One region of the Arthrobacter sp. THG-b23 genome, then DNA from elsewhere that is predicted to be linked to it. Evidence: predicted binding sites of a transcription regulator. Region 1 holds the regulator's gene; the other holds the start of a gene.

Evidence for each region. The regulator LexA, encoded in region 1, represses DNA repair genes until DNA is damaged. The targets are predictions, from matches to a motif close to TCGAACANNTGTTCGA.
Region 2: AC5RVD_RS15620 (HNH endonuclease signature motif containing protein) is a predicted target of LexA. The motif match lies at 1,658-1,673, and genes of this name have one in related genera.

What each region holds. Positions count from the first base shown of each region.
Region 1 is NZ_JBNHGM010000012.1:30,917-34,290, reverse strand. Features, by position in the region: gene AC5RVD_RS16310 (ATP-dependent DNA helicase) at 1-1,290, shown strand, start outside; gene lexA (transcriptional repressor LexA) at 1,394-2,143, opposite strand; gene AC5RVD_RS16300 (LysM peptidoglycan-binding domain-containing protein) at 2,442-2,795, shown strand; gene AC5RVD_RS16295 (histidinol-phosphate transaminase) at 2,868-3,374, shown strand, end outside.
Region 2 is NZ_JBNHGM010000010.1:119,195-122,568, reverse strand. Features, by position in the region: gene AC5RVD_RS15620 (HNH endonuclease signature motif containing protein) at 1-1,627, opposite strand, end outside; gene AC5RVD_RS15615 (SDR family oxidoreductase) at 1,928-2,671, opposite strand; gene AC5RVD_RS15610 (hypothetical protein) at 2,740-3,051, opposite strand; gene AC5RVD_RS15605 (DUF488 domain-containing protein) at 3,284-3,374, opposite strand, start outside.

The sequences.
Region 1 (3,374 bases):
CTCCCGGACTACGACGTGGTGGTCATCGACGAGGCCCATGAACTGCAGGACCGCGTCACCAGCGCCGTCGCGGGGCAACTCTCCGCTGCCATGGTCCGCACCGCCGCCTCGACGGCGCGCAAGCACACGGGCATCAGCGTAGAACCGCTGAACTCCGCGGCCGACGCCCTGGAGGACGTCCTGCAGTCGCTGCCGACCGGGCTGTTGGCGGCCGGCCTCCGCGAGGAGCATGAGTTGGTTCTCACGCAACTGCGGGAAGCCGCCCGTACAGCGCTTTCCGATTCCAAGCCGGAGGGTGCGGGGGCAGCGGACGGCGGGCGGCAGATGGCGCGGTCGCGGCTCTCTGCCGTGCTGGAGTTGGCCGAACGGCTGCTGTCCGCGCCCGACTCCCGGGAGGTCATCTGGGCGACCCGTCCCAGTACTTATGGCGAGACCGGGGACTACGCCGCCAACGACGACCAGCCGGCGACGCTGAACATAGCGCCGCTCTCCGTGGCGTCCCGGCTGCGCGAAGGTCTGTTCGACGAACACACGGTGGTGCTCACCTCGGCAACATTGTCCGTCGGGGGAACCTTCGACGCGGTAGCCGGGTCACTCGGACTGCTGGGAGCCGGTGCGCCGGCCTATTCCAGCGTTGATGTGGGCAGTCCCTTCGATTACCCTCGGCAGGGCGTGCTGTACGTGGCGTCACATCTGCCCAAACCGGGCCGGGGCACCAGCCCCGAGCAGCTTGATGAACTCGAGGAGCTCCTGCTGGCCTCGCGCGGCGGCGCCCTGGGCCTGTTTTCCTCACGGCGTGCGGCAGAAGAAGCTGCAGCGGAAATGCGCGAGCGAACCGACCTGACCATTCTGTGCCAGGGAGAATCATCGATGGCGGCGCTGGTCCGCCAATTCGCCGAGGAACCGGACGCATGCCTGTTTGGCACCATGACGCTCTGGCAGGGCGTCGACGTTCCCGGTGCAGCGTGCCGGCTCGTGGTCATCGACCGGATTCCGTTCCCCCGGCCGGACGACCCGCTCACGACTGCCCGAACCCGGTCCGTGGCGCAGGCCGGGGGAAACGGTTTCATGACGGTTTCGGCGACCCATGCGGCCGTGCGGCTGGCGCAGGGGGCAGGCAGGCTGATCCGCGCCTCCAACGACCGGGGAGTAGTGGCCGTGTTGGACTCGCGGCTGGCGACAGCACGATACGGGGGCTTCCTGCGCAGCGCCCTGCCGCCGTTCTGGAGCACCAAGGACGGCGCCATGGCACGTCAGATCCTGGAGAGGCTGGCTGCAGCCGCTGCCTGAACGGGCTGGGGCAGCAGCCACGCCGGAGCGGTCGCCCGCGCGCAAACCGGGAACGGGCAACGGCCCCGGTGACCGGCAGAGGGGCTGAGGAGCCTGCGGCGGGTCAGAGGGCCCGCATCACCGAGACAACCTTGCCCATGATGGTTGCGTGGTCTCCCAGAATCGGTTCGTACTGGGTGTTCTGCGGCAGCAGCCAGGTGTGACCGTCGCGCTGCCGGAAGGTCTTGACCGTTGCTTCGTCGTCGAGCAGCGCCGCCACGATGTCGCCGTTCTCGGCCGTGTGCTGCTGGCGCACCACGACCCAGTCGCCGTCACAGATAGCCGCATCGATCATCGAATCGCCCGAAACCCTGAGCATGAACAACTCGCCGTGTCCCACCAGTTGGCGCGGCAGGGGCATGACGTCCTCGACCGCCTGGTCAGCCAGGATAGGACCGCCTGCCGCGATCCGACCCACCAGCGGCACCATCGCCGTGTCGGACGAAGTGGTCAGTTCAGATACTGCAACGCCGCTGGAGCTGCGCAGCTGCTGCGGTTCATCGACTCCGACGATTTCCACGCCCCCGTGCTCGAGGGTCAGCGGAGTCAGGATTTCCATCGCACGGGGACGCTTGGGGTCGCGCCTGATGTAGCCCATCTTCTCGAGTTGCGCCAGCTGGTGCGTGACGCTGGACAGGCTCGCCAAACCGACGGTGTCACCGATTTCGCGCATCGACGGAGGGTATCCGTGGGACATGACGGAGCGCTGGATCGTCTCCAGGATCTTCTTCTGCCGCGGCGTCAGGCTGCGTCCCACCTTGACGGGTCGGCCGCGTCGCCTGGCTCCGGCAGTGGTGGTGCTCTCTTCGGACATATCCGGCCCCGGTCTCCCCGTAGTGGTCCATGCGCCGGCGCTGCGGTAGCGGAACCGCGCATGGGTTGTTGTCTGGCTGTTTTGTCGGTGGCGGCTGGTGCACTGCTCTTACCGCCGCTTGACGCTTACAACGCTAGGCGAGGCGGTGGTGAATTTCAAACATTTGTTCGACTGAGTCTCGACAATATTCGATCACCAGTGCTAAAACTATAGAAGACGCATTCGAAGATACGTTCGAATGCGGTTGCCAAACGATCGAAACCAGCAGAAATAGATCGAAAATCGGAAAGGTGACACCATGTCCGCCCAGCTCGCACCGCAGCCCGCCGGCGTCCGTACCAGCACCAACCTCCGGCTGACCCGCCGAGGCCGCTTGTTGCTGATTGGTCTGCCGCTGATGCTCGCCGCGGCCGCCGCCCTGACCTTGATCGGTTTCTTCACGGCGCCGGCAATGGCCGCCGCCGGGCAGCTGGGACCGGGGCCGGCGGCAACTGTCACGGTCGGCAGCGGCCAGACGCTGTGGGACGTGGCCGTGCAGTCCGCCCCCGACCGCAACCCTCACGATGTCATTTTCGAGATCGCGCAATTGAACGGACTCCAGGGGGACATCGTCCATGCCGGCCAGCAGTTGCTGGTCCCGTCCGCGCGCTGAGGCAGCCGTAATATGAGCTGCTTCGGCCCGCCCGATTCCTGCCCCGGGCGGGCCGAAGCTTAAACTGGACCAGTGAGTGAGCAGTTAGAACGCCTGAACCGCCTGCCGTTGCGGGACAATCTCCGGGGCTTGGAGCCCTATGGTGCGCCCCAGTTGGAGGTTCCCGTCCTCCTGAATGTCAACGAAAACACCCACGGCCTGCCCGACGCAGTCCGTCAGGCCATCGTCTCGGCCGTTAGCGACGCGGCCGCGGGTTTGAACCGGTATCCGGATCGCGAGTTCACGAAGCTGAGAACGGCACTGGCCCGCTACTTGGGGCACGGCCTCACCGCAGCGAACATCTGGGCTGCCAACGGATCGAACGAAGTCCTGCAGCAAATCCTCCAGGCCTTCGGTGGCCCCGGCCGTACCCTGCTGAGCTTCCCGCCCACCTATTCGATGTACCCGCTGCTGGCCAGCGGGACGGACACGGAGTATGTGGCTGTTCCGCGGGGGGCAGACTTCACGTTGTCGCCGGACGCTGCCGCCGCTGCCGTGGCCGACTCCGCCGCAAACGTCGTCGTCCTTTGTTCGCCCAAC
Region 2 (3,374 bases), on a different contig from region 1:
GCCCGTCCGCGGCGGCAGCTTCATGTCCGTTCGCGGCGGCGGCTTCATGCCCGTCCGCAGCGGCGGCTTCATGCCCGTCCGCAGCGGCAGCTTCATGCCCGTCCGCAGCGGCAGCTTCATGCCCGTCCGCAGCGGCGGCTTCATGTCCGTTGGCAGCGGCGGCGGCGCGGCTTCTAAGTGTTGTCGGGTCGGTGAGTGACCAACCGTCGTCGGGAGTGGTGCTGTGGGTGTGGCCGGAGCGGGTGGTGAAGCGCAGCGTCCCGTCGGGGTCCTGGGTGACGGCAGTGCCGCCGTGGTGTTTGGTTTTGTGCCCGGGTCTGCATCTGGCACTGAGATTTTCGAGGACGGTTTTACCGCCGTCTTCCCAGGCGATGGTGTGGTCGATGTCGCAGTGGTCGGCGGGGATGGTGCAGCCGTAGTCGCGGCAGTGGCGGTCGCGCAGCCGGACGAGGCGTTTGAGCCATTCGGGCGGGTGGCGCAGGTCTTTCGCGGCGGCGGCTGCCTTGCCGTAGTCGTCGGTGAGCGCGATCAGCCAGGACTTGGCCAGCGCCGCAAGGTCGCGGGTCATGCCCGGCGGGATGGGCCCGTAGCCAGTGAGTTCGCCGGCTTCTTCGGAGAGCCGCAGCAAGGTTGCAAGGGGCGCAGTCACAGCGACGGACGCGGTGACGTTCCCGGCGCCGCAGATGCATGGTCCGCACGTTGCCTGCCTGGTGGCTGGTTCGGCGGTCGCCTCCGCCAATGCCGTTGCGGCAGCGGTGCCGCTCCCTTGTACCGTGGCCCCCGGCTGGTAGGCGTGGTCGGGGTAGCGCAGGAGCATGTCGGTGAAGACATCGGCGCGGAGTTGGCCGAGGGTGCGGGTCTCGTCGGCGGTCTGCAGTTTCCTGGCGTGGGCCTGCATCAGGTTGTAGGCCAGCATCGCCTTCTCCGCCGACGTGCGGATGTAGAGTTCGGCCATTCCATCGTCCTGGGGCTGGTACTGCACGGTCCGGTGTTCCATCGCGGCCCGGTGCCGGGTTTCGAGGGGTTCGGGGTGCAGCCGGTCGCGGGCGGTGCGGGCCCGGGCCTGGACGGATTCCAGCGTGATGGTCCCGGCGCCGGGGACGACCTTGGCCTCATAGTGGGCCATGACGGTCGGCGTCAGGTCCATGCCTTTCCGGGCAATCGCCACGGCCCTGGACATATCAATTTCTCCAGCGTCCAGGGCACTGAGGGTGGTGGGCAGGTACGTGCCGATCTGTTGCGCGTCGGCCAGTTCGGCAGCGGCCCGCTCGCGACGCACGGCCAGGATAGGTGCGAGTTCGGCGGCGGCGTGGCGGGAAATTCCGTCCGGCGCCCCGGCATCGGCGCCAGTGGCCGGGCGCAGCACCGCCATGCGGTGCACGGCTCGCAACCGCCGCGACTGGGCCCACGCCTCATGCTTGCGGACCGCTTTGAGGTACTCCAGGGCTGACCAATCATCCAAGGTTCCCGGATCCGTTCCGGCGAGCAGACCGGCCAGTTCCGCCGGACCCAGCTCCTGCCAATCCTCCGCCCGCAATTCACTGGCGGGGACACCGCCGTCGGGCAGGGCAGGAATGCCGGATTGTTCCTCCGGCTCCTGTGCCTCGTCCAACGGTTCCGCTGCCATACTTCAACGCTACGCACCGCGCATCACGGGTAGAACGGATCTTCGACGTAAGTGCAAAACTGCCGGCCGCTGCACGCCTGTGGAGGGAGGGTCGGCATGTTTAGAGGACAAGCGGCGCTTCTGGAGAACGAGTCTGCGCGTGTAGAGGGTTGGCGGACAAATCGGCCACTGGTATTCGCTAACCCTAATAAATCAGCGCGCGCACAAAGCCGCCCACCACGGCAAGAATCGGAGAGTCTGGCGTCCCTCGTCCAGACGTCCAAGTACAAGTACAAGGGGAATCGCCCGGTTTCGCTCTTGCTACTTCCGGATTAATTTGTGGGCGGCGGCCTGTGCCACCGGACGCATGACGATCTGGTCAAGGTTTATGTGATGCGGCAGGTTGAGCGAGTAGGCCACGACGTCGGCGACGTCCTCGGCCAGCAGCGGTTTCTCCACACCGGCGTAGACGTGGTCGGCCGCCTGCCGGTCACCCCCGAGCCGGTTCAGCGAGAACTCCTCCGTCTGCACCAGGCCCGGGAGGATGTCGATCACGCGCACGTTGTGTTCCGCTTCTTCCAGGCGCAGGGTGCCGGCCATCGAGTGCTGGGCGAACTTGGCGGCCACGTAACCTCCGCCGCCTTCGTACGCCACGATCCCCGCTGTGGAGGTCAGCAGCACGACCGAGCCTTCACCGTTGTCGCGCAAGGCCGGAAGAAACGCCTGGATCATCCGCAGGGAGCCGAGGACGTTGACCTCGTACATCTTCTGCCAATCGACCGGCTTTCCTTCGGCGATGGAATCCACCCCAAAGGCGCCACCGGCGATGTTCACCAGCGCGTCGATCCCGCCGTCGGCCAAGACCGTCGTTGCGAGCCGGTCCACTGAAGCTTGGTCGGTTACGTCCGCGGGCATGGCGACGGCGCCAGTCTCGTGGGCGAGGGTTGTCAGCCGGTCGGCGCGGCGGGCGACTGCCACGACGTCCCACCCGGTGTTCCGCAGAGCCCGCACGGTGGCTGCCCCGATACCCGAACTTGCTCCGGTGACTATTGCGCGCCTGGTCATGATTCACAGCGTACCGGCCGGAGGCAGCGGTACTGAGACAATGCCGGGCTGGCTGGTTTGGTCGCGTTTCAGCGCGTGATGGTGAGCGGCTTCACGGGGATCGCGCAGGCGGCCCTTTCCAGTTGGACGACGGCGACGGTCGCGACCCGGTTGTTCCGGCCTGTGTCATCGCACCAGTCGACGTTGTGGGGCGTGGCTGTCACGGCCGCCTCACCGACGGCCGCTTGTTCGGGGACGACAAACGCGTATGTGAAGCCGCCGCCGTCGTTCATCGGAGCGGTTTCGTGAACGACTTCTGCACCGGAAGCATCTGTCACGATCACTTCTATCTGCGCGTCACTGCCGTAGCGCGGGTCACAGTCGGCGTCCGGCGCTGACACCGTTACAGCCTGCCCTGAGATCGCCTCCGCAGGGCTCACCGAGTACTCCGGCGGGAGACACGGCGGTGCAACGAGCCCGGGGAAAATCCCGCAGCCCGCTATGGAACCGCCCAGAAGCGCCGCGCCCACCAGGGCCAGGACGGCACCGCGCCATGTGCCACGGCTCCCGGCTCGAGTCACCCGCACTCGCGGGCCGCCGACACCAAGCAACTCCCCCATCCGCCGCGGCATGTCAGCCGGATTCCCCGCCAAGTTCTTCCAGGATCAAGTCCCGCAGCACAGCCGCCTGATTGTGCGTCTCATCCTTGGCGCCGTAGAGAAGG